DNA from 3 places in the Paracidovorax avenae ATCC 19860 genome. Region 3 is predicted to be linked to each of the others. Evidence: predicted binding sites of a transcription regulator. Region 3 holds the regulator's gene; each other region holds the start of a gene.
The links. The regulator LexA, encoded in region 3, represses DNA repair genes until DNA is damaged. The targets are predictions, from matches to a motif close to ACTGTATNNNNATACAGT.
Positions count from the first base shown of each region.

Region 1: recA (recombinase RecA) is a predicted target of LexA. The motif match lies at 2,305-2,322, and genes of this name have one in related genera.
Region 2: imuA (translesion DNA synthesis-associated protein ImuA) is a predicted target of LexA. The motif match lies at 2,926-2,943, and genes of this name have one in related genera.

Region 1 covers NC_015138.1:5,222,046-5,228,776, forward strand. The annotation lists gene ACAV_RS22705 (sensor histidine kinase) at 1-888, opposite strand, end outside; gene ACAV_RS22710 (response regulator) at 920-1,594, opposite strand; gene ACAV_RS22715 (MarR family winged helix-turn-helix transcriptional regulator) at 1,716-2,240, opposite strand; gene recA (recombinase RecA) at 2,401-3,465, shown strand; gene recX (recombination regulator RecX) at 3,531-4,001, shown strand; gene ACAV_RS22730 (DUF1631 family protein) at 4,050-6,434, opposite strand; gene secF (protein translocase subunit SecF) at 6,587-6,731, opposite strand, start outside.
Region 2 covers NC_015138.1:2,843,037-2,849,767, forward strand. The annotation lists gene ACAV_RS12480 (error-prone DNA polymerase) at 1-657, opposite strand, end outside; gene ACAV_RS12485 (DNA polymerase Y subunit UmuC family protein) at 654-2,084, opposite strand; gene imuA (translesion DNA synthesis-associated protein ImuA) at 2,050-2,910, opposite strand; gene ACAV_RS12495 (HD-GYP domain-containing protein) at 3,098-4,501, opposite strand; gene ppa (inorganic diphosphatase) at 4,635-5,171, opposite strand; gene ACAV_RS12505 (helix-turn-helix domain-containing protein) at 5,457-6,347, shown strand; gene ACAV_RS12510 (D-aminoacyl-tRNA deacylase) at 6,366-6,731, opposite strand, start outside.
Region 3 covers NC_015138.1:2,980,269-2,986,999, forward strand. The annotation lists gene ACAV_RS13080 (ExbD/TolR family protein) at 1-167, shown strand, start outside; gene lpxK (tetraacyldisaccharide 4'-kinase) at 173-1,213, shown strand; gene ACAV_RS13090 (Trm112 family protein) at 1,248-1,430, shown strand; gene kdsB (3-deoxy-manno-octulosonate cytidylyltransferase) at 1,427-2,218, shown strand; gene adk (adenylate kinase) at 2,373-3,029, shown strand; gene ACAV_RS13105 (asparaginase) at 3,119-4,105, opposite strand; gene lexA (transcriptional repressor LexA) at 4,211-4,885, shown strand; gene ACAV_RS13115 (hypothetical protein) at 5,323-5,553, shown strand; gene hrpA (ATP-dependent RNA helicase HrpA) at 5,596-6,731, opposite strand, start outside.

The sequences.
Region 1 (6,731 bases), 2.2 Mb from region 3:
CGCGCGCACGCTGGCGCGGCCGATCTGCTGCAGCGAGCGCTTGAGGTCTTCGGTGCTGGTTCCTTCGCGCTGCGCGAGGTCGGCCTGCATGCGCAAGCCCGCCAGCGGGGTCTTGAGCTGGTGGGCCGCGTCCGCCAGGAAGCGCTTTTGCGTGGCCAGCGAATCCTGCAGGCGCCGCAGCAGGTCGTTCACCGAATCCACGAGCGGAGCCACTTCCAGCGGCACCGCCCGGTGGTCCAGCGGGGAGAGGTCGTCCGGATCGCGTGCGCGGATGCGCTCTTCCAGCCGGTGCAGCGGCTGGATGCCGCGTGCCAGCGCGAGCCAGACCAGCAGCACGGCGAGCGGCAGGATGACGAACTGCGGGAGCATCACGCCCTTGATGATCTCGGTGGCGAGCACGCTGCGCTTTTCCCGTGTTTCCGCCACCTGCACCAGCGCGGCGGGAGCCCCCGGCACCGGCAGACGCACCCAGATGGCCGCCACGCGGATTTCGATGCCGCGCAACTCCGCGTCGCGCAGCCGCACCTGGCCGGACAGCGGGCGGTCGTCGTCGGGCGGCGGCGGCCGGGGCAGGTCGCGCTCGCCGGACAGAAACTCTCCCCGGGGGCCCAGGACCTGGTAGTAAACGATGTCGGATTCATCCGCGCGCAGGATCTCGCCCGCGGGCTGCGGCAGGTTGAACTGCGCGCGGCCGTCCTGCACCGTGACGAGTTGCGCGAGTGCGTGGGCGTTGTACTCCAGTGCCCGGTCGAAGGGCTTGTTCGCCAGCCCCTGGGCCACGAGCCAGGTCAGCGCCAGGCTCACCGGCCACAGCAGCAGCAGCGGCGTGAGCATCCAGTCGAGGATCTCCCCGAAAAGCGACCGCTGTTCGCGCTGGAAGATCTTCAAGGCACGTCGCCCGCGGCAGCAGGAGGTCGCGCTAGGCGGCGACCTTCTCCAGGCAGTAGCCCAGCCCCCGCACCGTGGCGATGCGGATCGGCCCGCGCTCGATCTTCTTGCGCAGGCGGTGGATGTACACCTCGATGGCGTTGTTGCTCACTTCCTCGCCCCACTCGCAGAGCCGCTCCACCAGTTGCTCCTTGCTCACCAGCCGCCCGGCACGCTGCAGCAGCACTTCCAGCAGGCCCAGTTCGCGGGCGGACAGCTCGACCAGCTTGCCATCGATGGTGGCCATGCGCCCTGCCTGGTCATAGACGAGCGGGCCGTGCCGGATGGTGCTGCTGGTGGCGCCCATGCCGCGGCGCGTGAGGGCGCGCACGCGCGCCTCCAGTTCCTGCAGCGAGAAGGGCTTGGCCATGTAGTCGTCGGCGCCGTAGTCCAGGCCTTTCACGCGCTCGTCGACGCTGTCGGCCGCCGTGAGGATCAGCACCGGCAGCGCCGAACCGCGGCCACGCAGCCGCTTGAGCACGTCCAGCCCATGCATGCGCGGCAGGCCGAGGTCGAGGATCAGCAGGTCGAATTCCTGCGTCGTCGCGAGCACGGTGTCGGCATCGCTGCCGCTCGCCACATGGTCCACCGCGGCGCCGGAACCCCGCAGCGTGCGCAGCAGGCCATCCGCCAGAACCTGATCGTCTTCGGCAATGAGGATGCGCATGGGCCTGTCTCCGGTGTTCTTGGGATTGCGCCGCAGCCGGTCTGGCCGGCATCCGGGCGTCCCGCCGATTCTAGGGACATCGGCCGTTGGTCGGGATGTGACGGAACGGGACGGACGCAGATCACGGCTCCCCGCCATCGCCTCCCGCATACGCCTCCAGGCCCAGCCGCACGACAGCGGCCACGGCATCGCCCACCTCCGCGCCGAATTCCGCCTCGGCCTGCGCGACCGCACTGCGGAAGGCCTGCAGCCAAGCCAGGCCCGTGGCGGTGAAACGCACCCGTCGCGCCCGCGCGTCGTGCGGGTCGGGCTCGCGCGCCACGAGGCCCCAGGCTTCGCACTGGTCCACCAGCGCGGCCATCGACTGCTTGGCCATGCCGGCGCGCGCCGCCAGGTCGGTGAGCCGGTCGCCCTGCAGCGACAGGTGGCGGGTGATGTGGATGTGGGCCGCGCTGACCTGGTCGCGGGCGGCCAGGTGCGACAGCGCCAGAGGGACCTGCACATCGTGCGCCATCAGTTCGAGCACACGCGCGTCGAAGCGGCGCATGGCATGGCCGAGCAGGCGGCCCAGGTGGGTGAGGCGCCAGGCGTCGTCCCGGGTAGCCAGGGTGGCCGACGGAGGCTGCGGATACGGGGAGAAGGCCATGCGTCAATTGTCAGGCAAACTGACCAAAAAATGCATTGTTCGGAAAGTATGACGCCCCTACACTACTGGTCAAGCATCCAGCCTGTGATTGAAGACAGCCACCCCTGGCATCGCATTCGCCGGCCTTTTCTTCCACGTTTTCCTCTTTCAGGAGCACTCCATGGACGCACCCGTCAAGAACAACGCCGCCAATAGCGAAAAGGCCAAGGCCCTGCAGGCAGCCCTCGCCCAGATCGAAAAGCAGTTCGGCAAGGGCACCATCATGCGCCTGGGCGAAGGCGAAGCCATCGAGGACATCCAGGTCGTCTCCACCGGCTCGCTGGGCCTGGACGTCGCCCTCGGCGTGGGCGGCCTGCCCCGCGGCCGCGTGATCGAGATCTACGGCCCCGAATCCTCCGGCAAGACCACGCTCACGCTGCAGGTCATCGCCGAGATGCAGAAGCAGAACGGCACCTGCGCCTTCGTCGATGCCGAGCACGCGCTCGACATCCAGTACGCCCAGAAGCTCGGCGTGCACGTGCCCGACCTGCTCATCAGCCAGCCCGACACCGGGGAGCAGGCCCTGGAAATCGTGGACAGCCTCGTGCGCTCCGGCGCCGTGGACCTGATCGTGGTGGACTCGGTCGCCGCACTGACCCCCAAGGCCGAAATCGAAGGCGAGATGGGCGACGCGCTGCCCGGCCTGCAGGCCCGCCTGATGAGCCAGGCGCTGCGCAAGCTCACCGCCACGATCAAGAAGACGAACTGCATGGTCATCTTCATCAACCAGATCCGCATGAAGATCGGCGTGATGTTCGGCAGCCCCGAGACCACCACGGGCGGCAACGCGCTGAAGTTCTACGCCTCCGTGCGCCTGGACATCCGCCGCACCGGCACGATCAAGAAGGGCGACGAGGCCATCGGAAACGAGACCAAGGTGAAGGTGGTGAAGAACAAGGTGAGCCCGCCCTTCAAGACGGCCGAGTTCGACATCCTCTTCGGCGAAGGCATCAGCCGCGAGGGCGAGATCATCGACATGGGCGTGAACGCCCGCATCATCGAGAAGAGCGGCGCCTGGTACGCCTACAACGGCGAGAAGATCGGCCAGGGCCGGGACAACGCACGCGAGTTCCTGCGCGAGAACGCCGACCTGGCCCGCGAGATCGAGAACAAGGTGCGCGACGGCCTGGGCGTCTCGCAACTGCCGCCCGTGGCAGCCGGCGCCGCTGCCGGCGACGAGGCCTGATCCACTGGGCATCCGAAGCGCCGGCCTGCCGCCTTGCGCGGCGGGCCGGCGCGGCTGCGACTCCCATGGGTCTTTCTTCCCCCCTCTCCCTCAAGGGCCGCGCGCTGCGCCTGCTGGCCCAGCGCGAGCATTCGCGCTCCGAACTGGAGGCGAAGCTTGCACGGCACGTGCAGGAGGGCGACGACCTGCACGCGGTGCTCGATGAACTCCAGGCCAGGGACTTCATCAATGCCGGCCGCGTGGCCGAATCCGTGGTGAACCGCCGCGCGGCGCGACTGGGCACGCAGCGCGTGGTGCAGGAACTGCGCGCCAAGGGGCTGGACGATGCGCTGGTGCGCGAGACGGCCGAGCGCCTGCGCGGCACCGAGGCTGCGCGCGCCCTTGCCGTCTGGCGCCAGCGCTTCGGCACGCCCCCGGAAACACCCCAGGAGCGTGCACGCCAGATGCGTTTCCTCGCGGCTCGCGGCTTCCCGGGCGACGTGGTGCGGCGCGTGGTCGGCGGCCGGATGGAGAACGACGGCGACCTGCCGGAATGAAGAAGCCACCATGTGGTCCACCCGGCAGCCGAGAACCGGCAGTCGGGGCTAACCCAGCAGCCGCTCCGGGTTCGCGTCGATCTTGGCGAGCGCATCGCGCGTAGCGCGCATCGTGAGGGCTTCCTCTTCCTGCGGCACCAGCAGGCCTGCCTGCAGGTAGGCGGCCATCCGCCGCAACTGCAACAGGTAGCTGCTACCGTCCGGCGCCGCGAAAAGATGCAGCTGCCGGCGCTCGCTGTGCCATGCGTACTGCACCTGCGCCGAGGCACCGTTGTGGTCCAGCGTGAACCACGCCCCCAGCTGCAGTTCGCGCGCCCAGGCCACCATGGCCTCGTCCACGGGCGTGCCGTTGTCCGCCGCGACGTGGATGGACGAGGCATCGATGCCCAGCATCATTTCCAGGTAGTCGGCATCGAGCGGCATGTCGCCCAGCGTGGCGTCGCTCATGTAGTCCTCGAGGTGGTCCAGTCGCCGGGCCATCGCGTCGATGTGCGCCTGCGGGATGGACGCCGTCTTGGAGAGGAAGGCGTCGGCGAGCGTGTCGGTGAGGATCTTGATGTGCACGTCCTGCGGCGCGCCGGTCACGCCCAGCAGCTCCAGGCCCTGCCGCAGCCGCTGCAGCAGGCCCGGCAGGCTCTGGATGACCTGCGCACGCTCCGCCCGCTGGGGCTTGGCGCTGGCGGCCCAAACGAGGTCGGTAGCCGCCCGCTTGAACGCCGCGGTGTCCGCATGCTGCGCGCCGCTGCGCACGGCCGACAGCGCCAGCACTTCGGCCCAGGTCTTGAACAGGAAGCTGCGGATCTCGTCGCGCACCGGCATGTCCTTGAGCAGGTTGCGCAGCTCGATGGTGTACTGGATCGCCATCGTCTCCTTCTGCTCCACCTGCTGCGCCACGCTGACGATGCGCGAGGTGGCCTGGGGCGCCGTGAGGAACCTGGAAATGAAAGCCTCGAACTCCGCGAGCACCAGCTGGAACACCCGCTGTCCGGTTTCCGGATACTGCTCGATCACCTGCACCACGCGCCGGATCTCGGCCTCCAGGGCGCTGCCCTGGATCGCCGCGGTATCGAACCCCAGGACCACGCCGCCCATGCGGTCGATGAGCTGGCGGGCGGGATGCGCCATGTCGCTGAAGAATTCCGGCTCGGCCAGGGCCACCCGCAGCACGGGAACCTGCAGCCGCGCGAACCACACGCGCACCGCGGGCGGGATGCGGTCTTCGCTCAGGATGCTCTGGAACATCAGCGCGACCACCTCGATGATGGCCTTCTCGCCCGGCGTTTCCGCCTTGGCCTTGAGCTCCGCGGTGCGCTCGCGCGCAGCGCCTGCCACCTGCACCACCGCGGCGGGGCTGTGATAGTCCAGGACCAGGGTGGCGATCTCGCTTTGGTAGAAGCTGTCGGCCATCAGCCGCTGTTCCGCGAGTGCCTGCTGGAGCGCCGCCGACGCCGGTGCCGCCGGAGCAGGAGCATCGCCCGCCATGCGCCCGGCGCCCGAGGGACTGAACGCCGCGATGGCCGGCTGCACGAGAATCCGGCGCAACTGCCCCATCACGCCCTGCGCGCGCTGGCGGGCCCGGGCCAGGGGCGAGCCGTAGGCAGCAGCCTGCGTGCCGGCGAAACCCGAAACCCCGCCCGGCATGGTCCCCATGGGCCGGGAAGGAGCGCGCAATCCACCGCCAGTGGACGGGTCCCCGGCCTGCGGCATGGCCATGCCTGCCCCCATTCCGGAGACAGGAGGGGACCCGAGCCCTCCCTGCACCGTCGTCCCGCCCGTACGGCGCACGCGCGAACGCAGGTCGTCGTCCGGTCGCACGCCCTGCTCCTCGAAGAAGCGGACCAGGGCCTCGTATTGCGCGAGCACCAGCGCACCCAGGGCGCGCTGCAGCGGCTCGAGCAGGGCCTGCAGGTCCGCGCGCAGCAGGCCGCAGGCCACCCACGGATCCACGAGATGCAGGGCCAGGACTTCGGGGCGCAGGAGGTCTCGCTCGCCGGGCTCCTCGCCTTCGAGATGCTGCAGGTGCCTGCGCACCGCGTCGAAGGCAGGGCCGGCCCGCTCCGCCACGGACAGGCCGATGCGGGACGCGAGGATCTTGTTTTCCACCACGTCGTCGCTCACCAGCTCGAGCCCTGCGAGCGAAAATCCCCCGGCGAGCGCGGCGCTGCGCGTACTGGGGAGCGTGGTGACCGCATCACGCAGCGACCGCGCCGCGCCGGCGATCCACGCACCATGGAACTGCTGGTAGCGCATCCACAGGTCGCGGCGCTCCTGCATGACGCGCTGGGTGGCCGTCAGCCCCATGAGGTGGGTGGTGAACTCCTGGAGCTCGGCGTCCAGGGCGGGCAGGCCTTCGCCCAGTCCCTCGATGAAACGCTGGCGCCCCAGGCGGGCCAGGCGCCTCGCGTTTGACGGGAAGGTGGACGAAGTCTCCATACGCCGCGGATTATGAGCGCGCTACAGGCCTGTCGGCATACGGGAATCTGCAGAGATCCAACGGACGAACCACCCCGCGGAATTCCATCGGCGCAAATGCTAACCAGGCCGCTCCCGGCCGCCCGCCGGGGGCCGGAATGTGGCGTAAAAGCTCAGACTGCGGCCCCGGCGTTGGGATCGTTGGGGTCGCCTTCCTTGCGGGCCGGAGCCTTCACCAGGTCTTCGCGCTTGATGCCCAGCCACATGGCGATGGCAGCGGCGACGAACACCGAGGAGTAGATGCCGAACAGGATGCCG
Region 2 (6,731 bases), 140 kb from region 3:
CAGCGGCTTGCGCTGCAGGACGTGCATGTGGACATCGCCGGCCGCCACCAGGGGCAGGTCCAGCGCCCGGCCGGCATGCTCCAGAGCCTCGAGCCAGGCGGCATCGTCCGGCGCCGTGTGCAGTTCCACGGCCAACCAGGGGTGGATGCCCTGCGCGCGCAGCGGCGCGCATGCCTGCGCCACCGTCGCCTCGATGCCGCCCGGATCCAGCGCGGACAGCCGGTCCCGCCGCGGGGCGACCAGCACCTCGCAGCCCTGCAGGCGGGCAAAGTCGCTGCCCGCATGGACACGGTATTCACCCTTGGGAGCGATGCGCCGCGCATCGCTGATGAATTCGCACAGGTTGCCCCAGCCGGTCTCGTTGCGCGCCAGGGCCACGAGCCGCACGTCGCCGCAGGCGAACTCGCTGCCCACGATGAGCTTCAGGCCGCACTGGCGTGCCGCGGTGTGCGCGCGCACCACGCCGGCCACGGAGCATTCGTCCGTCAAAGCCAGCGCCGCATAGCCGAGTTCGGCCGCGCGCTGCACCAGTTCGAAGGGGTGCGAGGCCCCCCGCTGGAAGCTGAAATTGCTGAGGCAGTGCAGTTCGGCATAGCCGGGCAGGCCGGATGCCGCGCCGCCGCCCTCCTCAGGTGCTGGAAGCGGCTTCGCGCTCATGCATACACCCCGTGCCAGAACCATTGCAGGTACCCGCTCGCGCCGCCCCCCTGCCACTGCCGGTAGATCCAGACCGTGCCGACGGCAGCGTTCGATGCCACGAAATAATCCCGCCGCTCCGTGCAGCCCTCCCACCAGCCGCCTTCGAACCGGTGCGGTCCGGCCAGCAGGCGCAGCGGCCCCTGCAGGCAGGGACGGTCGCCCTGCAGGGCCAGGGGCCGGGGTGGATGCACCAGCCAGCCCGGCCAGAAAACGGCGTCGGCGGACGTGCCCGCGGCCTCGCCCGGCGCGGCGGCGGGGGGCGCACCCCGGCGGCGGTCCACGGCCTGCCCCGGCAGGTGCTGCGCGGCGGCCTCCCACCGTTGCATGCGCTCGGGCCGGTGGTCGGCCTGCAGCACGGGCACGCGCACCTGCCCGGCTCCCCAGCGGGCAGACATCCGTTCCACCCACTGGTGCCAACCCTCGCCCTCCCCGCCTTCTTCGGGGCCCGGCGGCAGCAGGCTCTCGCTGGCCTGTGGCAAGGCCGCCGTATCGGCCGCGCGCAGAACGAGTCGGTTCACCGGCGCCGCCAGGGGCCGGCGCGCCAGGTGTTCGGCCAGCAGACGGCGCAGGTGTGCGAGATCCTGCGTCGCCTCGGCCGTGCGCACGGCCAGATAGTCGCCCGGTGGAAGCACCTTTCCGTCGAGTCGGCGCAGGTCGTGGCGCCACGACAGCTCCAGCGCGAGTACGCCCCGGTGGCGCGCCTGCAACCAGTCGCGCAGCGCACCCAGCAGGCGGTTCGCGGTCCACAGCAGCTGTTCGGCCGATGTGGCCGGCGCGGGCAGCTCGGCCGGCAGCTCGAAGTGCTCCGGCAGTTCCAGCCACGGCAGGGGATGGGGCACGTCGCCCCAGGCCTGGTCCAGGGCCCGCAGCGGCTCGGCGCCGAACCGCCGGGCCGCCCCATCGCGCGGCAGCGCACGCACGGCGCCCCAGGTGCGGCACCCCATGCGCTCCAGACTGGCGGTATGCGGCCGCAGGGCGGTGAGCGTGGCGAGCGGCAGGCCGTGCGGCAGGCGGCGCGGCAGCGGCAGGCCTTCTGCCTGCAGCCGCAGCAGGGCCAGGGCCTGCAGGGCCGTGGGGGCCTGGGCCATGGGAACCTCATCCGGACAAGAGGGCTCTTCGCCAGGGCCAGGGCCAGGGCCAGGGCCGCCGCCGGCCGGTGCACCGCGCGCAGCCGATGGTGGAGAGCCCCCCTGTCCCTGCCTCAGCAGGCCCAGAAGGTGGGCACGCCCGCCCCAGAGCCGCTCGGTGCAGGACACCTCCAGCAGCACGGCCTCGTCCAGCAGCGCCACGCGCGGCGTGAAGCGCAGCGCCCACCATCCGGCTGCCGCTGCGGGCATGCCCGGTGGCAGCTCAGCCAGCAGGGACGGCAGTGCGATCCAGTGCATGGCCGGCCTCCGGTCGCTCGCCCCGTACCCGCAGGTGCAATGGCGCGGTGCGCGCCGCCATCCCCTCCCGCCAGGCGGCCAGATGCCGCTGTTTCGCCCCGCTCGTAGCCGCCAGGGCCATGGCCAGGGCGGAGCCATGCGCGGGCACGGCCATCGGCGACAGCAGCGGTGCGCCGCGGCGCTTGAGCACGTGCACCTGCAAGGCGCCCTCCTCCTCCCCCGGCCGAACCCACAGCCGCAGCGGAGCGGGCGATGCCTGCAGCCGCCGGGACTCGGGACGGAAGACCCACAGCAGCGGGCCGCGCTGCGCCGCCGCCAGTTGCAGGCGCCTCAGCATGTCGGTATGGGCGGCCGGCAGCCAGGCCAGCACGGCCAGCACATCCCGGCAGCGCAGCGCCTGCTCGCAGGCCCAGGCGGCAGCGGCATCGCGGCCATCCGCGGGCGGTGCCACCCAGCACAGGCGCCCTGCCGGCAGGCCTGCCGCATGCAGCACGGGCACGAAAGGGTCGAACGGAGGGGCCACCAGCACCACCTGCCCGGGCCGCGCCACCGCACCGGCCAGCGCCGGCAGCAGCAGCGGCCATTCGGGCCGGCCCTGCCCCGCCAGCAGCACTTCCGACATCGCGCCCCGCGGCCAGCCGCCCCCGGGCAGCTGCGCATCGAGCGCCGGGTGGCCCGAAGGCTGCACGCGTGCGCCGAGAGCTTCACCGACAGGACGCAGCGAGTCGCCCCGCCACACGCCCGGCACGTCCACCCACGCCGAGCCCGCCCCCGGGCGGGAGAGGGCCGGCGAAACCGGCTGGGAGAGGGGGACGGATGCTGCCATGGCGTCTTGTTGAATACTGTTCAAATATACAGTATTCGTTCAAAAGTGCCAGCAGGGCCATCGCCCTTTCCATGTCGCAGCACGACAGGCCGCGTGTGCCGTCCCTGCATGCCCCCGAATGCCCTGCGTTCACGCATGCCCCGAAAAACCGCCGCAGGCAGAACGCGTCTTCAGGATCGGGCCGTTGTCAGGCGGTGGACAGCAGCAGCGCGCAGTGTGCGCACCACTGCGCGACCGCCGCGTCCGCCGGATCGGCAGGGGCTTGCCCGCCCAGCTCAGGCCAGCGCCTCTGCGTGGCATGCACGATGCTGCCCAACTGCCAGAGCGCCTCGCCGCGCACCAGTGCCAGCTCCGCCAGTCCCTGGGGATCGCCCTGCAGGTGCTCCTGGATCTCGCCTTCCTGGCCCGGGTGGCCGCCGGCCTCCACCAGCGATTGCTGCAGCGCCTGCAGGCGCTGCTCGACGAAGGCCGCAGGATGCCGGCTGCCACGGTCCAGCACGGAGGGCGGCAATTGCGGGCGCAGCCGGGCCCAGTGGTCGAATGCTCCGCCCAGCGTGTCCAGCATCCGGCCGGCCTCTTCCGGGGGCGGCGACAGGGCGACCGCGGAGCCACCGCCATCCGCGAGCAGCGGCAGCAGCAGCGCGGACAGCTCCGCGGGAAATTTCCGGTGGTTGAGTCGCAGGCTCAGCGACAGGCGCTGGGCCGCCAGCGCGCTGTATTTTTCGAAGAAGGCAGCCGCCACCTCCGACAGCATCAGGATCCGCCCCATCGGCGAGATGTCCGGCCCGCGCAGCCCGCGCGGATAGCCCGTGCCGTCCATGCGTTCGTGGTGTTCCAGGACGGCCGCCTCCATCGACGCCGGGTAGGCACCCTGGGCACGCAGCAGCAGCATGGCGGTGATCGGATGGGCCACGAGGTGCTTGCGGTCCGGCCCGGAGACCTTGTGGTCGGGGTCGTTCCACATCGGGTCCATGTGCATCACCCCGATGTCGTGCAGCAGCGCGGCCTCCGCCAGCAGGGCCGTTTCGCGCGCGGCCCATCCGCTGCCCAAAGCAAGATGGATCGCCAGCAGCATCATGCGCACGCTGTGCACGAACAATTCCGGTCGCTGCTCGCGCATCACCGTCAGCCGGAAGGCCATGGGCCCGGGCAGCAGCATGCCGCGCAGCGGCGCGAGCAACGGCTCCGGCCCGCCATGCGCCCGCGACAGCAGTTCCACCAGCCTGCAGCCTCCATCGGGGCCGCTCCCGCACTGCTGCAGCACCGCCGCCTCGATGGCGGCCGCGTCCACGGTGCGCTCGGTGCCCAGCAGGCCGTCGATCGGATCGCGCAGCGTGTGGCGCACCAGCCGGTCGTACAGGCGGCTGTCGATGCGCGTGCCCTTTTCCACAAGCTTGATGCCGCTGTCGGTGTAGATCGCATCCCGGGTGACCACGGGGCTGCGCTCGGCCATGTCGGTCACGCTGCGCAGATAGTGGGTGCCGTCCCGGGCCAGTTCCTGCGCGGCGGCCAGGGCCTGTTGCGCCGCGGCAGCCGACATCCCGGCGGGCGCGCCGGGACCGCGTCGGTCGTGATCGTTGTCGTTGTTCATGCCTGCCTGAATATACGGCCCCGCAGTGGCTGCCCGGGCGCAAAAAAAGCCTGCGGGCGCACAGCCGGCAGGCTTTTCCTGGAGTGCCGGCGGGGCGCCGGCAGGGGGCGGGTTCATCCTCCGCCCCGGTGCATCAGCCCTGGCTCTTCTGGTAGCTGGCGACGCCGTCGGTGATTTCCTTGTGGGCGGCTTCGACGCCTTCCCAGCCCAGCACCTTCACCCACTTGCCCTCTTCCAGGTCCTTGTAGTGCTCGAAGAAGTGGCTGATGGCCTTCAGGCGCACGGGATTCACGTCGTCCACCGTCTTCCAGCCTTCGTACATCTTGAGGATCTTGGTGGTGGGCACGGCCAGCACCTTGCCGTCCACGCCGGCTTCGTCTTCCATCTTCAGGATGCCGAGCGCGCGGCAGGGCACGACCACGCCGGGGTGCAGCGGATACGGCGTGATCACCAGCACGTCCACCGGATCGCCGTCGCCGGACAGCGTCTGGGGCACATAGCCGTAGTTGCAGGGGTAGTACATGGCCGTGGTCAGGAAGCGGTCCACGAAGACCGCGCCGGATTCCTTGTCCACTTCGTACTTGATCGGGTCGGATTCCGCGGGAATCTCGATGACCACGTTGAAGGTTTCGGGAAGCTTCTTGCCAGGGGTGACGTTGTTGAGGGACATGGTTGGGATGGTGGTGGGAATGCGATGGATGCGCTGCCGACTTGCCGGCCGCGCAGGGCGGCCGCAGGTGGCGCATTCTAGGGCGAGTCGCATGCGGCTTCCCTGGCGGCCGGCCGCGGACAGCACGCCACGGCCCCGCGACGGGCGGCGTGAAACGGGCAGTTTCAATGCCCGGGAGAAACCCGCTTATGCTGGCGCGGCCTCCGGGATAATCCCCATGGCCATGGAAATTCGGCCCGGGAGGCGCTGTATAAAAAATTATTTCTGCGTCAAAAGATTATTTTCATGTTTGATTCGACCTTGAAACTCACGGACCCGGAGGACGTCCCCGGCGCGCTGAAATCGGCAGGTGCCGAAATCATCCGCTCCGTCGCCCTTCCCTCGGGCATCGTGCTGTCCGAATGGAGTTGCCACAACACCCTGACCGACTACAAGAGCGCTTCAGAGAACGTCCTCAGCATTTACCTCTCCGGCGGGGAAAACTGCAGCCAGATGCGCCAGCAGCAGATCGTGCGCAGCGGCTTCGAAAATGCCACCTGCCTTTTCCCCAAAGGCGGCGGTGAATCGCGGTGGCGGATCACGGGGCGGCTCAATTTCCTGCATATCTATTTCGACCCGGAAAAGTTCAGCCCCGCGATGCAGCAGTCGCTGCGGCAACCGCCCGAGGCCTGCCAGTTCCGCGAGGTCTTCCAGGAGGCCTCGCCCGTGATCGGCTCGGCGGCCCGCAGCATCGCTCTGACCGACTGGAACGACACCGGGCTGGCAACGGGCATCGAAGGGCTCACGAGCTGGATCATCCTCCACGCCATCCGCGACTACACCGTGCCCGGCCTGGAGAAGACGGAGACCCGCGGCAGGTTCTCGGCACGCCATGCCCGCCTGCTGCGGGACTACCTGGACGCGAACCTCGGCGCATCGGTGCAGCTCGACGACCTGGCCGGGCTGGTCAACCTGAGCCGCTACCACTTCCTGCGCAAGTTCAAGAGCACCTTCGGACAATCGCCGCACGCCTTCCTTACCGAACTGCGCATGGCGCGCGCCCACGACATGCTGCAGCACACCACGCAGAAGATCGCGGCAGTGGCCTTCGAGTGCGGCTACAGCCAGCAAAGCCATTTCACCGCCGCCTTCCGGCGCTGCTATGGCTACCCACCCAGCGCAGTCCGGCGGCGTTGACGATCAGGCCCAGCAACACTATGCCGCCGTCCGGGCGGCCCGGATCGCCTCGGCGACGCCCGGGGCCCTGAGCTTGCGGTGCGACAGGGCCGGCACGCCGAGTTCGGAAGCGAGTGCGCGCACCTGCGCCTTGAAGCCGGCCTTGAGGTTGTCGTGGAAGACGACCGCATCGACTCCTCCGGCGATCGAGCGGGCGCAGGCCAGCATGTCCGGCAGGCGGCCCTCCGCGTCATAGCCATGCGCCACCAGCCAGTGGTTGGGAAGTACGTGGGACAGCGCCAGGCCTTCGGCGGCCCCGAGTTCGCGCAGCGGCTGGGTGAATCCCGGCTCGAAATGCACGCCCCCGACGCACAGCAGCGACACCGCGGCCTCTCCCCACCCGGA
Region 3 (6,731 bases):
AGGCCCTCGGGGCCGCCGCGCAGGCCGGGCGCGACAGCGTGGTGATCATCAGCGCCGACGCCAACGCTCCACATCAGGCCGTGATTTCCGTGATGGAAGCCGCGCGCCGCGTGGGCCTGTCGCAGATCACCTTCGCCACGCAATCGTCCGCCAGCGCGGGCCGCTGACCCGCATGGCGCAGCCACGCCGCCGCGGGCTGCCGGTGCCGGACGCGACGCCGGGGATCCAGCGGGCCTGGCGCCACCGCGGCGCGGTCGCCTGGCTGCTGTCGCCCGTCTCCCTGCTCTACGGCGCCCTGGCCGGCATGCGCCGGTTGCTGTATGAGCGGGGCGTCCTGCGGGCAGAGCGCATGCCTGTTCCCGTGGTCGTGGTGGGCAACGTGGTGGCCGGCGGCGCCGGCAAGACACCCGTGACCCAGGCTGTCGTGCACGCGCTGCGGCAGCGCGGCTGGCATCCGGGCGTGGTCTCCCGTGGTTACGGGCGCAGCACTTCCGACTGCCGTGAGGTGCGGGCGGACAGCAGCGCCTCCGAGTCCGGCGACGAACCCCTGCTGCTCGCGCGCTCCACCGGCGTGCCGGTGTTCGTCGCGCCGCGCCGTGCACAGGCAGCCCGCGCCCTGCTGGAACGGCATCCGGAGACCGACGTACTCGTCTGCGACGACGGCCTGCAGCACTGGGCGCTGGCGCGGGATGTGGAACTGTGCGTGTTCAGCGAGGAAGGCGTCGGCAATGGCTGGCTGCTGCCCGCGGGCCCGCTGCGCGAGCGCTGGCCGCGGCCCGTGGATGCCGTGCTGCATGCCGGAGCTGTGCCCGAGGGCGCCGAGCGCGCGCCCATGGGGGTTTTCGCCCTGCACAGATCGCTTGCCGCCCATGCTGTGGACGCCTCCGGACGCGCCACGCCACTGTCGCACCTGCGCGGCGTGCCGGTACACGCCGTGGCGGCGATCGCCCGGCCCGCCGCCTTCTTCGCCATGCTGCGCGCCCAAGGATTGGTCCTGCAGGAGGCCACCGCCCTGCCCGACCATGCCGACTTCTCGGGTTGGCATCCGGACACGCCGCCCGGCGTGCCGCTGGTCTGCACCGAGAAAGACGCGGCGAAGCTCTGGCGCACGCACCCGCAGGCGCTGGCGGTGCCGCTGGTGGTGGACATCGCGCCGGCCTTCTTCGACCGGCTGCACGCACGGCTGCAGGCGCTGCGCCAGCCCTCGCTATGATCGGGCTCCATTTTCCGAACCTATCCGCTACGCCATGGATCCCAAACTGCTCGAACTGCTGGTCTGCCCGGTCACCAAGGGTCCGCTGACCTACGACCGCGAGCGCGACGAACTGGTGTCGCGCAGCGCACGGCTCGCCTACCCGGTGCGCGACGGCATTCCGGTGCTCCTGGAGACCGAGGCCCGCACGCTGACCGACGCGGAGCTGGAGGCGTGAGCGGCCCGGCCGCATCCGCTGGCTTCACCGTCCTGATTCCCGCCCGGCTGGCATCGACCCGCCTGCCCGACAAGCCGCTGGCGGACATCGGCGGCGTCCCGATGGTCGTGCGGGTGGCGCGGCAGGCCGCCCGCAGCGCGGCCGCCCGCGTGGTCGTGGCAGCCGACCATCCCCGCATCCTGGAGGCCTGCGCGGCGCATGGCGTGCAGGCCGTCGCGACGCGCGCGGACCATCCCAGCGGCAGCGACCGGCTGGCCGAGGCCTGCGTGCAGCTCGGGCTGGCCGACGATGATGTGGTGGTGAACGTGCAGGGGGACGAGCCGCTGATCGCACCGGCCCTCATCGATGCGGTCGCGGCCCTGCTGCCGGCCCGCCCCGAAGCGGACATGGGCACGGCCGCGCATGCCATCCATTCGGTGGAGGACTTCGCCAACCCCAACGTGGTGAAAGTGGTGCTCGACGCCCGCGGCCTCGCGCACTATTTCAGCCGGGCACCGATTCCGCACGCGCGTGGCCATGCGGACACGGCCTGGTGGCGAGGCGGGCACGCAGGCGTGCCTGCAGGTTGCGCGCCGCTGCGCCACATCGGCATCTACAGCTACCGGGCAGCGTTCGTGCGGGCGTTTTCCGCCCTGGCGCCGGCCCCCACGGAAGCCCTGGAAGCGCTGGAGCAGTTGCGTGCACTGTGGCACGGGCACCGCATCGCCGTGCATGTGGCGGACACCGCACCGGGGCCGGGCGTGGACACGCCGGAAGACCTCGAACGGGTGCGTTCGCTGTTGGGCTGAAAGCGCGGGCCCGGTGCCGTCACGATGGTGTCGCGGCTGTCAGGCAGACGGAAGGACCCGCATGCTATCCTTGCCCGCGATTGAAGCGCCAACCCGGGCCTACGGCAAGCCCGGGCTTCCGGCGCTGGCTGATTTCAACACTTAGAGGACCTCCATGAGACTGATTCTTTTGGGCGCGCCCGGCGCCGGGAAGGGCACGCAAGCCGCGTTCATCTGCCAGAAATACGGCATTCCGCAGATCTCCACCGGCGACATGCTGCGCGCTGCCGTGAAGGCCGGCACGCCGCTGGGACAGCAGGCCAAGGCCGTCATGGATGCCGGCAAGCTGGTGAGCGACGACCTCATCATCAATCTCGTGAAGGACCGCATCGCCCAGCCGGACTGTGCCAAGGGCTTCCTGTTCGACGGCTTTCCGCGCACCATTCCGCAGGCCGATGCCATGAAGGCCGCAGGCGTCAAGCTCGACTACGTGCTGGAGATCGACGTGCCGTTCGATGCCATCATCGAGCGCATGAGCGGCCGCCGCTCGCACCCGGCCAGCGGCCGCACCTACCACGTGAAGTTCAATCCGCCCAAGGTGGAAGGCAAGGACGACGTCACCGGCGAGGACCTGATCCAGCGCGAGGACGACAAGGAAGACACGGTGAAGAAGCGCCTGGAGGTGTACAGCGCGCAGACGCGCCCGCTTGTGGAGTACTACTCCACCTGGGCGAAGAACGACCCGGCCAATGCGCCCAAGTACCGCGCCATCAGCGGCACCGGCACGGTGGAGGAAATCACCCAGCGCGCGCTGGCCGCCCTGGCGGACTGAGTTCCTGGCGCAGGGCCGGCACCCGGCCGGCCCGTGACCGACGCCGCCCCCGGGCGGCGTTTTCGTTTCCGGATCGAATCGCTGGCGTCTTATGCCTGGAGCTTCGCCAGCCGCTCCAGCAGCAACTCCACCCGCGCCTTCACCACGCTCAGCCCCTGCGTGGCAGGCAGTGTGTCGCCCGGACGGGGCAGCAACTGGCCCAGGGGGCACCGCGTGGCCACCCTGACGGCCACGCCGGCGGCCTGCGCCCGCTCCAGGGCTGCCTGCAGCTGGTGGTGCAGCGTGCCGTTGCCGGTAGCGGCCACGGCCAGGCCGTGCACTCCGTCGGCCACCAGCAGATCCACCATGCGTCCGCTCGCGCCCGCATGCGACACCACGACCTCGACGCGCGGCCACTCCGCTCCGTTGCGCAGCGCCTCCAGCGCGGCGCGAGCCTCGGCCGATGATTCCGATGATTCCGCCGTGGGCCAGCCGGCGGCGAGCCGCACGCGGCCCTCTTCCACCCAGCCCAGGGGCCCCGCTTCGCCGGACGCGAAGGCGTTCAGCCGGTAAGGATGTACCTTCTGCACCCGCTGCGCCCCGTGCAATTCACCGGCGGCCACGGCCACCACCCCGCGCACACCCGGCGTGGCGGCCACGGCGACGGCGTCGAGCAGGTTCTGCGGGCCATCGGGCGCCAGTGCGGTGGCAGGGCGCATCGCCGAGACAAGCACCACGGGCTTGTCCCGCGCGCCCGCGAGCATGCGGTGGAGAAACCATGCGGTTTCTTCGAGGGTATCGGTGCCGTGCGTGACCACCACGGCGCGCACGCCGGGATCCGCCAATGCGGCCTCGCAGCGCAGGGCCAGGGCTCGCCATACGGCGCCGTCCATGTCCTTGCTGTCGATCTGCGCGACCTGCTCCGCTTCCAGCCGCGCGCCGCCGGCAGCGCGCGCCAGGCCGGGCACCGCTGCCAGCAACTGGTCGATGCCGACCTGCGCGGCGGTGTAGCCGATGTTGTCTTCCGCGCTCCCCGCCGTGCCGGCGATGGTTCCACCGGTGCCCAGCACCAGGATTTTTCCTGCAAACACTTGCATTGCCTTTGAAAACTGTTTAAAAATACAGTGACTGGATCGATCCACAGGTGATTCGATCCACCCAGCGCCCGTCCGGCGCGATCTTCCTTCACTGGAGTGCCCCGCATGCTCGACAGCCCCAAGCTCACCGCCCGCCAGCAGCAGATCCTGGATCTCATCCAGACCGCCATTGCACGCACCGGCGCGCCCCCCACCCGGGCGGAAATCGCCGCGGAGTTCGGCTTCAAGTCCGCCAACGCGGCCGAAGAACACCTGCAGGCACTGGCACGCAAGGGCGTCATCGAGCTGGTGAGCGGCACGTCGCGCGGCATCCGGCTGCGCGGCGAGGCCGTGCGGTCCATCAATGCGGCCCGCGGCACCCAGTTCCACCTGCCCATTCCCGGCATCTCGCAGCTCATGCTGCCGCTCATCGGCCGCGTCGCTGCAGGCTCACCGATTCTCGCCGAGGAACACGTGGACCAGACCTACAGCGTGGAAGGCAGCCTCTTCCAGCACAAGCCCGACTACCTGCTCAAGGTCCGGGGCATGTCCATGCGCGATGCCGGCATCATGGATGGCGACCTGCTCGCCGTGCAGTCCACGCGCGAGGCGCGCAATGGCCAGATCATCGTCGCCCGCCTGGGTGACGAAGTCACCGTCAAGCGGCTGCGGCGCACCGCGGGTGCCATCGAGCTGCTGCCCGAGAACCCCGACTATCCCATCATCACCGTGCAGCCCGGCGAATCGTTCGAGATCGAAGGGCTGGCCGTGGGCCTCATCCGCAACACCATGCTGATGTAGCCGGCTGCGGGCCGCCCGGCGCATGGCGCCGGAGCATGGTTCGCGCCCTGGTTCCCCGTTTGGCGTTGCCCAGGTGGCGGGCGTCTGGCTTTCCGCTTCGCGTGGATGGTCAACCCTGCGGCATCGCCCTGCCTGTCTAAAGCCAATCCTGCCAGTGTTCAACCCATTCTGACCGCTGGAGTTTTTCCATGGCAAAGGCTTTGCTCGATCTCACCACCCTCTCGTCCTGCCTGCAGCCGCTGCACGGCCTCGTCCGCTGGCTGCGGGGTACCTCCTCGGGGAATTTATCTGGCCGATCCGCCGCATGGTCGCGATGGCCGGACTGCCCGGCGCACAGTCGCGGGGCGTCCGACACGTCCACCGCCAGCCACCGCCCATCCGACGGCCCGCCTGTCGCCACGGCCCATGGCAGAGCAGAGGCCAGCACTGCAACATCCATGGCACTGCCCGCGGATTCCTCGACCGCGGTGCTGGCGGCCACCATGGAGCGCCCCGCGCGCTCCCCGGCCGGCAGCCAGCGCACCTGCGCGGCGCGGGCGCCAGGCGCCGTGCGCGTGGTGCAGCGCCGGCAGGCAGGTACGCCGGAGCGATTCGTGATCTCCGGCCGGATGGCCGATGTGCGGGCAGAACTGGAGCGCTGGGCCGCTGCAGAAGCCGTGCTGCAATGACCTGCAACGGCTGCCCCCGGCCGTGGTCCGCCGCCTGCGGCCTCAGCTGTTGATCTGCGCCCAGAGTTTGTCCAGGCGCTTCACGCTCACGGGCTGCGGCGTGCGAAGCTCCTGTGCGAAGAAGCTCACCCGCAGTTCCTCCAGCAACCAGCGGAATTCCTGCATGCGCGCATCCACCTGCCCCTTGCGCTCGGCCACGAGCCGCCAGTAGCGCTGCTCCTGGGGGCGCAGTTCCGCGAGCCGCGTGGCGTCGCGTGCAGCATCGGCTCGCACCTTGTCCAGGCGCAGGGTGATGGCCTTCAGATAGCGCGGGAAGTGCGCGAGCTGCGACCAGGGCGCCACCGCCAGGAAGTTCTTCGGCATGAGCCGTTGCAGTTGCTGCTGCGCATCCTGCGTGGCCTCGGGCGCGCCTTTCGTGTCCTTGATCTTGCGTGCCGCCGCAGCGTATTCGAGCAGGATCGCACCGGCCAGGCGCGCGACTTCATTGGCAATCAGCGTGAGCCGGCCGCGGCCCTCCTGCACGCGGCGCTGGAAGTCGGCCTCGGTCGTGGGCAGGGGATCGACCAGGAAGGCGCGGTCCAGCGCCACATCGATGACCTGTGCGCGCAGCTCTTCCTGCGTACCCAGCGGCATGTAGGCGACCGCCATCTTTTGCAGGTCCGGAATGTTCTTTTCCAGGTACTTGAGCGCGTCCTTGATCTGCAGCGCGAACAGGCGGCGCAGGCCCGCGCGGTGGCGCGCCGCGGCCACGCCGGGTTCGTCGAACACTTCGATGGTCACGGCATCGCCGCCATCGATGAGTGCCGGGAAGCCGATCAGCGTCTGTCCGCCCTTGCGGATCTCCATGAGTTCGGGCAGCTCGCCGAAGGTCCAGGCCGTGTAGCGCTGGCCCGCCGGCACGGCTGCCGGGGCGGGAGCGGCCGCCGGACCGCCGCTGGGCGGTTTGCCGGCGGCGGAAGCCGCACGGCTGTCCGCAGGCCTGCCCTGCGCGCCACCCTTGCCGGGTCGCGCAGCCGGGGCCGTTTCCGCAGGCGACGCGTCGCCCCCGGTCTCCGGCGCGGAACCTGCGAGCTTGAGCCCCGCCAAAGCCTGGAACGCGCCCCGGGCCTTGGCCCCCCATTCGGCCTTGAGCGCACCCAGGTTGCGCCCCTGGCCGAGCTGCCGGCCGTCTTCGTGGA